2 regions of the Apibacter sp. ESL0432 genome follow, and region 2 is predicted to be linked to the other one. Evidence: riboswitches for the same ligand, from Rfam matches in the RefSeq annotation. Region 2 holds a riboswitch; the other holds the start of a gene.
The links. Region 2 has a riboswitch for S-adenosylmethionine ahead of GYM73_RS02530 (TonB-dependent siderophore receptor). Riboswitches for the same ligand answer to the same signal wherever they lie in the genome.

Region 1 (6,175 bases), 210 kb from region 2:
AGAAGGACCGGAGACAGAAACTATTGAGCATTTAACTAAAGTATATCATTTGGAGGATAAAATCAAAACGTTGGGAAAAATGGTTGATGTATCTTCAATTTTAAGTATTGCAGATCTATTTTTATTACCTTCTGAACAAGAAAGTTTCGGATTGGCAGCCTTAGAAGCAATGGCCTGTGGCATACCTGTTATTTCAAGTAATGCCGGGGGAATTACGGAAGTTAATAAAGACGGTTTTTCAGGATTTGTATCACCTGTTGGTGACGTTCCTTCCATGGCAAAGAATGCCATTAGGCTGCTGAAAGATGAAAAAATGCTTTCACTTTTCAAAAAACAAGCGAAAGATCAAGCTTTACTTTTTGATAATTCTAAGATAATTCCTATATATAAAGAATTGTATGACCGAGCATTGGGCAATCATAACTAAATAGTTGAATTTACATACTTATCAACCCAATCAGCTGAAAAAAATAACATTTATATTCGGGTCTTTAATCCATGAAGAATGCGCTAATTTATGTAAACAGATGAAGCCTATAAAATAATTACCTGAAAGGCTGCTGTATTGTTCTTCGATGGACTCAAAATCATCAAAACCGGAAAATTGATCGTGATATCTCACATAAACCTTATAAATTTTAGTATCTACTAATTGTAATTGTTTATTTAGATGAATATATTTCTTGTTTTCATATCTGTAATCATACGTTAAAGCTGAAATATCAGAAAGCACGGCAGATCCGGTGGGTTTATCTCCCGCACCTTTACCGATCATCAGTTGCTTTTCAGAAAAAGCACTTTCTAAAACCACTCCATTGTATTCATAATTTACATGAGCTAATGTATTTTCTTTTTCTATAAAAGTAGGAGCACAAAAGCCCGTAATTTCATTATTATTTTTATTGCATCTTGCTATTAACTTGATTGTTAAATTTCTTTGACGAGCAAATTCCAAGTCAAAATCACTAATTCTTGATATTCCAAAATTAAATATAGATTCCGGTTTAGTAATAAGTCCAAAAGCATGAAAAAGAATAATACACAATTTATATTTAGGATCAATTCCTTCCACATCTAAGGTAGGATCTGATTCTGCGAATCCTTTATCTTGTGCTTCTTTTAAAACGACAGGATAAGAAAGTTTTTCATGGATCATTTTGGTTAAAATGAAATTGGTAGAACCATTAAAAATTCCCGATACCGATGTTAATAAATCATTATCATAATATTCTTCTAAATTTCTGATGATGGGAATACTGGCGCAAACAGAGGCTTCATAGAGTAGGGGAACTTGGTATTCTTTTTCCAACTTTAGAAGTTCAGGTAAATGTTCGGCAATCATTTTTTTATTTGCCGAAACTACAGCTTTTCCGTTTTTCATGGCCTCTGAAACAATATCAAAAGCAGCATCAGCGTCATCTATTAATTCGACAATAACTTCAATTTCAGGATCCGATAATAACTCGTATTTATCAGTAGTAAAATACTTTTTATCGATTGATCTCGGTTTATCGGGATGTTTAATACATATTTTTTTAATATTTGCATCTACACTTTCGGCTTCTTCTAACACTTTATACAATCCAGTTCCCACACATCCAAATCCAAAAATTCCTAATTTAAGTTTATTTCTTATCATTCAATTATTCAATTTATAAAATTAACCGTTAATCTAAAGCTTGTTTGATATCATTAATCAGGTCATCAACATTTTCAATTCCAACCGATAAACGAATTAAAGAATCTTGAATTCCTGTTTCTTTACGAACTTCAAGAGGGGTTGATTTATGGGTCATGGTGGCAGGATGGCTACCCAAACTCCTAACATCGCCTAAATTTTCAGCTAAAAGGAAAATTTTGGTACGGGTTAAAAAATCTTTTGCCGCTTCTAAAGTATCGTCTTTTAAACTAAAAGATACCATTCCGCCAAACCCTTTTTGTTGTTTGGCCGCAATATGATGGTTGGGATGATTTTTTAATCCTGGATAATATACTTTATCTACTTTGGGATGTGTAGTTAAAAATTCAGCAATTTTTTGAGCATTTTGTGAATGTTTTTCCATACGCAGAGATAGAGTTTGAATTCCGCGTAAGGTTAACCAACTATCAAAAGGAGAGAGTACCCCACCTGAGGTATTTTGTAAATATTTTAATTCTTCGGCTATTTTAGGTTCTTTCACAACTATAAATCCGGATAAAACATCTCCATGTCCTGAAAGATATTTAGTTCCACTGTGTACAACAATATCTGCTCCTAAACGTATCGGTTGTTGTAAAGCAGGAGATAAAAATGTATTATCTACAATTAATAATGCTCCCACTTGTTTGGAAATTTTAGCGATTTCTTCAATGTCGGATATTTTTAAAGTTGGATTTGTAGGGGTTTCCAGCCAAATGAAGCGAGTTTTATTTGAAACTGCTTGTAAGACATTTTGAATATCAGTCGTATCAATAAATTTAGAGGTTACACCAAATTTATTATAAACTGTAGTAACTATTCGATAAGTACCTCCATAAACATCATTTACAGCGATAATTTCATCCCCTTGTTTTAATAACTTTAAAACACAATCCGTTGCAGCCAATCCCGATGAAAAAGCAAATCCGGCAATACCGCCCTCTAATTCAGCAATGGCTTGTTCTACAACTTTACGAGTAGGATTAGCCGTTCTTGTATAAGCAAATCCTTTATTCACATCCGGTTCTTCCTGAACATAAGAAGAGGTTTGGTAAATAGGAGTAGAAATAGCTCCGGTAAGTACATCAGGAGTAGAAATATGTACTAATTTTGTTTCTAATTTCATGACTAGGTTGTTTTTTCTAATTAATAAATGCCTTAAAATTCATTAATCATCATAAAACAACTTATACAAGATTCCCATTTAAATGCTAAATTATGAATTAGCTTCTTTATGTAGGTCGAAAGAAGCTCGTATTATTTGTATTTGTATGTAAGCTGTTTCGACTTATCTTTCCTTTACGGTTGGATGCAGCACCTACTCATATAAGAGGGTTGCTAAGGTATCATAGGGCCAATTCCCTCCACCTTTCTTGATAAGTAATTTTATTAATGATCGTTAAATATATTACAAAGATACGTTTTATTTTTTAATTTCCAATAAAAAACGATATTATTATAATATTTATAAAGGTAATGTATCTTTATTAATCATTATAATATAAGATATAAAGCATGCTAAATATAAATGAATTTACCGACAGAAGCATTTAAATAACCGTCGAAATTAATTCTAAGTTTAAAAAAATACAATTTTTTGCAATGGTAACTAATTTATATTAAGATCAATAATAATATTATATAATGTAAATGATCTTTTAATAACCCATTTATTTACTACTGATTTTATTTATTGGTAAGCTTTTTTAAAACGTTTTCAATCATTTGCATTCGGCTGTCTAATTTTTGTGAAGCAGCATCTAATGTAAACCCTTCTTCCAATAATTCTTTTATTAGAATCATTTTTTTAATATTTTCATAATTGTATCTTCTGTTTTTTCCTTCCTGTTCTGTAAGACTTTTGATAATTCCTTTATCTTCCCAATACCTAATTTGTCGGGTAGGAATTCCCGTTATTTGAGAAACTTCGCCAATGCCCACAATTAATTGCTCTAAAAATTTAAAATCGAAAGATAAATGATTGGTTTCATTCATTTTGTAAATTATTTACATTATTTGAAGTAAATATACAAAATAAAAGTTAAATTTGTAATTGTAAATAATTTGCATAAAATGTAAATATTTAACAATAAAATATAATTAAAATTTAAATACTATGTTCATAGACAAAAATGTTATTATAACCGGCGCTACAGAAGGAATAGGCTTGGGAATTGCTCGTGCTTTCGCCCAACAAAGAGCAAATCTTGTTCTAATTGCCAGAGATTCTCAAAAATTAAATAACATCAAAGAAGAATTTTCGTTGTATCATGTAACTGTTTCTCTGATTTCTGCGGATTTGACGGAAATTGAAAAATTATCTTCAGTTGGTAAACTAATTTTAGAAAAAGTAAAGACAGTTGATGTGTTAATTAATAATGCAGGAATCGGTCGTTTTAATCCTTTTGAAGAAACATCTGAAGATTTATTAGATAAACACATTAATCTCAATATGAAAGCGCCTTATATGCTGACTCAAAATTTGTATCAATCTTTGAAAAAATCCAAAGGAAATATAATTAATATTTCATCTTATTTTTCACACAGAATGTTACCGGGAAGAGAATCTACTGCTTACTCCATGACTAAGGGCGGTATAGATTCATTTACTAAATCATTGGCTTTTGAGGCAGGTAAAGATGGAATTCGGGTTAATGCTATTGCTCCGGGAAGTATTGATACGCCGCTTCTACGATATAATTTAGAACAGCTTAGCGAAGAAGGGAAAACAAATTTTCATACAATGATTAAATCTATATATCCGATGGGAAGTATTGGAACGGTAGAAGATATTGGGGCGGCTGCTGTTTTCCTGGCATCCGATCAAGCCCAATGGATTACCGGAACGATTCTACCGGTTGATGGTGGATTAACAACTAATTAGTTAATAAAAGGTAGCATAAAAAATATAAAAAAACCAATCCGTTTTGGGATTGGTTTTTCAAGTCTATTTATAGTACAATATTGACAATTCGTTTAGGCACTACAATAATCTTTTTAGGTTGTTTGCCGTCAAGATAATTCGGTGTTTTTTCATGAGACATTACTGCTTCTTCAATTTCTTTAGGAGTAGCGGAAATAGGCATTTCAATTTTAAAACGTACTTTTCCATTAAAACTAACCGGATATTCATGTATTTCGGAAACAAGATATTCAGCGTTAAATTCAGGGAATGCTTGAAATTCAATGCTGTTTTCATGTCCTAATTTTTCCCATAGCTCTTCTGAAATATGTGGAGCATAAGGAGAGATTAAAATGCACAAAGATTCTAAAATTTCTCTTTTATAACATTTTATTTTTACCAAATCATTGGTAGCAATCATAAAAGAACTTATGGATGTATTGAAAGAAAAGTTATCCAAATCCTCTTTAACTTTTTTTATTAATTGATGAATTATTTTTTGTTCTTCTTTAGTAGGTTTTTCATTTGATACAAAGAAAGTTTCTCCTTCACCGGAATGATACAGTTTCCAGAATTTTTTTAAGAATCCATGAACTCCGCTAAGTCCTTGAGTATTCCAAGGTTTAGCCTGTTCAATAGGTCCTAAAAACATCTCATACATACGTAAGCTGTCGGCCCCGTATTCATCACAAACATCATCCGGATTAATAACATTGTAGTAAGATTTTGACATCTTTTCTACTTCTCTCCCGCATATAAATTTACCTTCTTCAAGAATAAACTCTGCATTTTTGAATTCATCCCTCCAATTTCTTAATTTTTCTAAATCAACTTCATCCGTTGTTCCTTTAAGAAGTTTTACATCAATATGCAGAGGAGTGGTATCTTGTGCTTCATGTAATAAATTGTAAGAGATGAAGTTATTAGTTCCGTTAATTCGGTAGATATAAGCACTTTGACCTAAAATCATCCCTTGATTAATTAATTTTTGGAACGGTTCTTCTTGGGCACAGTATCCATAATCTTTTAAAAATTTATTCCAAAAACGTGAATACAATAAATGTCCCGTAGCATGTTCACTTCCTCCAATATATAAATCTACATTTTCCCAATAATTTATTTTTTTAGTATCCGCAAAGCAAGAATGGTTAGTTGGATCTGTGTATCTTAGAAAATACCAGGAACTTCCGGCCCAACCGGGCATTGTATTCAAATCTAAAGGAAAAATAGTGGTATGATTAATACGGTTGTTACTTACAACTTGTTCATTTTCAGTGTCCCAAGCCCATTGTGCAGCACGTCCCAACGGAGGGTCTCCGTCTTCAGTGGGCAAATATTTTTCAACCTCCGGAAGAAGTAAAGGTAGTGCAGATTCCGGTAAAGCATAGGGAATATCATTTTTATAATATATAGGAATAGGTTCCCCCCAATATCGTTGACGAGAAAAAACGGCATCTCGTAATCGGTAGTTGGTAGTTCCGTGCCCGATTTTCATTTTTTCAATTTCTGCAATAATTTTAGCTTGAGCATCTTTAACAGTCAATCCGTCTAAAATTTGGGAATTGATACAGATTCCTTCTTTAGAAGAAAAAGCC
Region 2 (6,175 bases):
CTGAAAAGTAAAAAGATAACGGGCATTAGTAAAAAAATATTTCCTTTGAAAAGTACCCGATCTTTTTTCTTAATAAATAAAGAAGTACTCACGGCAGCCGTTGAAAGAAGCTGAAGTACAAATGCTGTATAAATAAAAATTTCTTCAAATTTACCACTCAATATTATTAGTATACTGATAAGAGTATGAGCAACTACAGCCCAAATAGGTATTCGGTTTTTATTTTCTTTACCTAAATAACTCCAAAGATGATTTTCTTTTGCTGTTGCCTGGGTTACTCTCGATCCAACCCACAAATAGCCACTAATTGTTGAAACTAATTGCAATGCAATCAAATAACTTATCCATTTTACTCCCCGAACGCCTAAAATATTGGTAAATGCGATATTGGCAATGTCTTCTTTTCCTTCCATTTGTTCGATTGAAGCATGTTTTAAAAAAACAAAATTTACCAACACATAACTTACTGTTACAAAAACAGTTCCTATTATCAACGCTTTGGGAAGATTAACTTTTGGCTTTTCAATTTCTTCAACAATATATGAGGCAGAATTCCAACCGGTATAGGCGTAGGTTACAAATACCAAAGAACTGGCAAAAGCCGGAACGATGATTTCATGAGTCCAAGAATTATCCCATAATAATGCATTAGTAGGAGACGGACTTATTGAAATTCCAATTAAAATCAGTACTACAATGAATGCTACCTTAAGAACGGCAAATATATTTTGAAAACGACTGCTTACCTTTAAGCTGAAACATTGAAATACAGCAATAATAATGATAATGAGAATAGCTGTACTTCTTTCATTTTCAAAACCCAAATATTTAGCCATAGCCAATGCTGCTAAAGCAATTGGCCCGGAGAAGCCAACTATAAGCGATACCCAACTGGTGATGTAACCCATGATAGGATGATAAGTTCGAGAAAGATAAATATAATCTCCTCCCGATTGCTTAAAATGAGCTCCCAATTCCGCGTAGATAAAAGCACCTATTAAAGCCAGTATTCCTCCGATTGTCCATAAAAGAATAATGGTAAACGTATTGTGTAATTCCGGAACTTGATATCCTAAACTTGTAAACACTCCCGTTCCTACCATATTGGATATGACTATGGCAGTTGCTGTCTTCCAGCCTATTTTTTTCATATTTATATTAAATATATAAGTCTAATTTTAGAAATTCATAGAAAGCTTAGTAAACCAATTAGCTCCGGTTGTACCCATCTGTACCGGTGCATACTTGAAAACATTATAATAAGAATTTTCATAGATTTGCTTATCCGGAAAGACATCAAAAATATTATTTCCGCCCATCGTTAGTATTAAATCTTTTCTTATGGAATAACTGATACTAAAATCGGTTACTAATTTTGGATCGTGATGTTGTACCGAACCGTATGGGTAACCATCTCTCGTAACTTTACCGAAATAGGTATTTCTTACTAATAAATTCCATTTCGAAACTGAATAATTGAAGCCTAAAGTTGCCTTTGCTTTTGGACTTAAAGATTCAATTATATTTGTTTGATCGGGACCGAAATATTCATTTCTGTCTCCTTCAAAAACTTTGGGAAAATGATAATCAACAATTTCTGTTTCTGTATAGTTTCCTGATAAACTTATATCCAGATTTCCCCTTCCTAAACCAACTTTATATGTGGCCACTATATCAATACCTTTCGTTTCCGTATCCACAGCATTAGTAAAAAATCGTGCTCCTTCCACTCCATAAGATTCTACTTTTGCATTAACAAATTCACTCGTGAGTACAATACGATCTTTAACTTTGATATAGTAAGCATCAACCGTTACATATATTTTTTTAGAAGGTTTAAATGTTAAACCGGCACTCGCATTTATAGATTTTTCTTCTTTAAGTTTATCAATACCTAAAGCTTTTGCCAAAGGACTGTCATTTCTAAATATACCTTTAGAAACAACTCCTGATCCCGACGATGAGATACTGGAAAAAGAATTATTAAAATACTGCTGTTGCAGAGAAGGGGCTCTGAATCCATTACTGAAAGCTCCCCTTACAGCAAATCCGTTTACATATTCATAACGCACCGCCAACTTTCCTATCCAAGAATTACCAAAATCGGAATAATGCTCATATCTTCCTGCCAAATCACCGGAAAATTTTCCTTTTTTAAATGCAACATCCGCATAACTGGATGCATTATTTCTGTCCTCTTTTAACGCATTTTCAGGAGAAAATCCTATAAAACCTTGAGCACCCCCCTCTCCCAGTATATCGGTAGGAAGGGTAGATGCTGTTGCCGGATTACCAAATTTATCGTAACGCATCCATGATCCTTCTTCTCCGGCCTTTATTCTATATTGTTCGTATTTAAATTCTCCTCCGAAGGCAATGGAAAGAAGTGTATTTATTTTTTTAGAAATATCCAGATTGATAATATTTTGCATAAACTCATGTCCCCCGGCTTTAAATTCCGTTGGAGAATGTATGCCCAACGAGGCGTTGTTTGTATGCGTAGCCTTATAATTAAAGAGGTTTTCTCCAAAGGTATTACTTATATCTACCATCCAATTATTATGCATATATCTTATTCCCGTAGAGTTAGAAATATCATAAATAGTGGATTTTAATAAAGGTTGAAATCCTATCGGATAAAGCTCTTTAACTACATTAGTTTTTTCACTGGGAAGTCTTCGGAATTCAGCTCCTTCTCCTTGTCTTAAACTTGCTCCGCCGAATGAGTAGAACTCATACTTTTCGGATAATGGATAAATGGAATTTATAAAAAACTGTTGATTTTTAATTTGAGCATCTCCTGCCCTGAAACGGAAATCTTTTTGGGTTAAACCCATTTCTGCCATAATTTTTTCATCGTTTATTCTGGCCTGATCGGGATCCGGTGCAAAATCATATGCAAAGTTATCGCCAAACTTGTCCAGATTATTATCATAAGAACGATTGGTTTTATTTCTTTGGCTGACTACAAAAGAAAGATTGATACTTCCTCCTTTATCTCCTAATTTAGCCCCGTAATTTCCGCTAAAATTGTAAGTTTCCCCGTCATTTCTATTGGTTAATCCATAGGTGATGGATGCCGAGCCGCCCTCATTCTTTTTTAAAATAATATTAATTACACCGGCAATGGCATCCGAACCGTATTGAGCTGCCGCTCCATCTCTCAAAACCTCTATTTTTTCTATTGCTGAAACGGGTATGGCACTTAAATCTGTACCCACAGATCCGTTACCTACTGTATTTTGATAGTTGACTAATGAGGTAGTATGCCGTCTTTTTCCATTCACTAATACCAGAACCTGATCGGGACCCATACCTCTCAAGGTAGCCGGATCAATATGTTCCGTTCCATCGGAAGAAGATTGGCGAACAGAATTGAATGAAGGTACTAAATAATTTAATAAGTCGTTAACGGTTAATTGAGGAGATGCCTTTTCTATTTTCCTGACATCTATTACATCTATGGCAACGGGAGAATTTACTTTGGTTCGTTCTGAACTTCTGCCACCGACTACAACAATCTCTTCAAGATCAAGGGAATCTACGGCTCGTTTTTCTTGAGCATCCACATAATTGGTAAATTCTAAAATTAAACTTACCATTAACAAAGAAACTTTTTTCATTATCTTTCTTACAGTTAGTAAATTATATTTAATTAAAACTGTATCAAGAAAAACCAGAAAGGAAAAAAGAAATTATTCACAACTCAACACACTCACAACTCGCGAATCACTCATCTTTCCCCTCAGGGCTGGAATTAGCACCAAGCCTAAGCAGGCCGGTTGCCAAGGTTTCACAGGGCCAGTCCCTCCACCTTTCTTGATAAGTGATGTAAATATACCATAATTTTCATAATAAAATAATTTTATATTATATTATTTTACCTCTAAGATAAAGAAATATATTTACTTTATCTTAAAAAATCTTACCAAGAAAATTATTCCTATTCCAAACAAGGAAATGAAAGTAAAGGATATTTGTAATGAAAATTTTTCAGCTAAAAAACCAATGCAAGGAGGGCCTAGAAAAAAACCGATAAAACCAATGCTGGTAATAACTGTAAGCGCTTGTTCGGGCGAAGCAGTTTTTGAATTTCCCGCTAAGGTATAGACTAAGGGCACGACTGCAGATATTCCCAGTCCAACAATAACGAACGAAAGAAGTGTAGTTAGTAATGTTGGAAATAGAACAGCACAGACCATACCTATAAAAATTAAAGACCCGCTGATGATCAACGTAATTTTTGAACCGAATTTTCGAACTATAAAATCAGAAATGAATCGTCCGCAAGCCATGGCTGCCATATAGGCAGTCAATCCATATCCGATATATTTTTTATCGGCATTCACTATATTCCTCATATATTCATTGGACCAATCGGTCATCGTTCCTTCAGAAACCATAGCAAAAAAAGCTAGAAATCCTAAGACAATAAGATTTTTATCAACTCTGATAAATTTTGATTTTTTCGGTAATTCCATTGGTTCTTCTTTGGCTTCATCCGGCAACAAGTATCTGAATAACCAAAGGGAAACCAGAATTCCTATGGAAGAATATAAAATAAAATGCTCAGAAGGTGGTATGTTTTTAGCAATCATTACTGCTCCTAACCAAGAAGCAAAAAAACCTCCAATGCTCCAAGTACCGTGCATGGAGCCTATTATTTGGCCTTTATAGGATTTTGACACATTAACAGCTTGTGTATTTATAGCTATATTGGTTAAATTACCTATGGCCCCGTAGGCTATTAAATTGAGTTTCAATTGCCACAATTTTCCACAAAATCCAATTCCGATTAAAAATATAAAGTAAAGAATGATAAATGTAAGGGTTGATTTTTTGCTTCCCAGCTTTTTTATTAAATTACCCGCAAAAGGTAACGTAATAAGTGTTCCGATGGATAAAAATAGTAAAACCAATCCCCAATTGGAATCGGAAACATTCATCGATAATTTAATCGTTGGAATTCGTGAAGCCCAAGTCGCGGAACTGCCTCCAAAGAAAAAAAATAAAAGGGTTACGGCCATTCTGGGCAAATGTTTTTTGTTTATCATTAGTAATTCTCTCGGATTTTTATTGGATTATTCATTTATCATTAACTCCGCGTATTTATAACATAAAAAAGCCTGCTTGATTCAATCAAACAGGCTCTTCATTAATTATCTTTTTAATCTTTTGTCGGAGATTCTTTTTCAACCTCCCGTATTTTAATTTCCGTACTGTCTTTTTCTTTATTTAATCCAATATAGAGATGGTCTCCGTCATGTATCGATGAATTGATAATTTCTTCAGCGATCACATCTTTCACATATTTCTGGATCGCTCGTTTAAGCTGACGTGCACCGAAATTTTTGTCCCATCCTTTTTCAATGATGAATTCTTTAGCTTCCGGAGATAATTCTACTTCATATCCAATTTTAGCAATTCTATCGTACACATTTTTCAATTCTAAATCTATAATTTTAGATATATCTTCCTTTTCCAAATTATTAAAGATGATAACATCATCGATCCTATTTAGAAATTCAGGAGCAAATGTTCTCTTTAAAGCGTTTTCAAGAGTAGATTTTGCTCTTATATCGGAAGATGATTTTTTGGCAGAAGTTCCAAATCCAACACCGTCACCGAATTCTTTGAGTTCACGAGTTCCGATATTGGAAGTTAAAATGATTATTGTATTTCTAAAATCTATTTTTCTTCCCAAACTATCCGTAACATGTCCGTCATCTAAAATTTGCAAAAGGATATTAAATACATCCGGATGTGCTTTTTCAATTTCATCTAAGAGGATTACAGCATATGGTTTTCTTCTTACGGATTCTGTCAATTGACCTCCTTCTTCATATCCTACATATCCCGGAGGAGCTCCTACTAATCTAGATACGGCAAATTTTTCCATATATTCACTCATATCTATTCTAATGAGAGCATCATCTGAATCAAATAATTCTCTGGCAATAACTTTTGCTAATTGAGTTTTTCCAACTCCGGTTGCTCCTAAGAATATAAATGTACCTATAGGCCTGTTAGGATCTTTTAATCCGGCACGATTTCTCTGAATGGCTTTTACAACTTTGTTGACCGCTTCGTCCTGACCGATAATTTTACCTTTCATCAAATCTTTCATTTGAGCAAGTTTTTTAAGCTCTCCTTCTGCAACTCTTTGTACAGGTAC

Region 1: it holds a riboswitch for S-adenosylmethionine, as region 2 does, so the genes downstream of both, GYM73_RS03390 (PLP-dependent aspartate aminotransferase family protein) here and GYM73_RS02530 (TonB-dependent siderophore receptor) in region 2, are expected to answer to the same signal.

Annotation. Positions count from the first base shown of each region.
Region 1 is NZ_CP048266.1:806,484-812,658, forward strand. Features, by position in the region: gene bshA (N-acetyl-alpha-D-glucosaminyl L-malate synthase BshA) at 1-427, shown strand, start outside; gene GYM73_RS03385 (homoserine dehydrogenase) at 458-1,639, opposite strand; gene GYM73_RS03390 (PLP-dependent aspartate aminotransferase family protein) at 1,668-2,804, opposite strand; SAM riboswitch class I at 2,964-3,061, opposite strand; gene GYM73_RS03395 (MerR family transcriptional regulator) at 3,365-3,673, opposite strand; gene GYM73_RS03400 (SDR family NAD(P)-dependent oxidoreductase) at 3,795-4,562, shown strand; gene leuS (leucine--tRNA ligase) at 4,630-6,175, opposite strand, start outside.
Region 2 is NZ_CP048266.1:600,957-607,131, reverse strand. Features, by position in the region: gene GYM73_RS02535 (APC family permease) at 1-1,151, opposite strand, end outside; gene GYM73_RS02530 (TonB-dependent siderophore receptor) at 1,179-3,623, opposite strand; SAM riboswitch class I at 3,731-3,829, opposite strand; gene GYM73_RS02525 (MFS transporter) at 3,906-5,054, opposite strand; gene GYM73_RS02520 (ATP-dependent Clp protease ATP-binding subunit) at 5,168-6,175, opposite strand, start outside.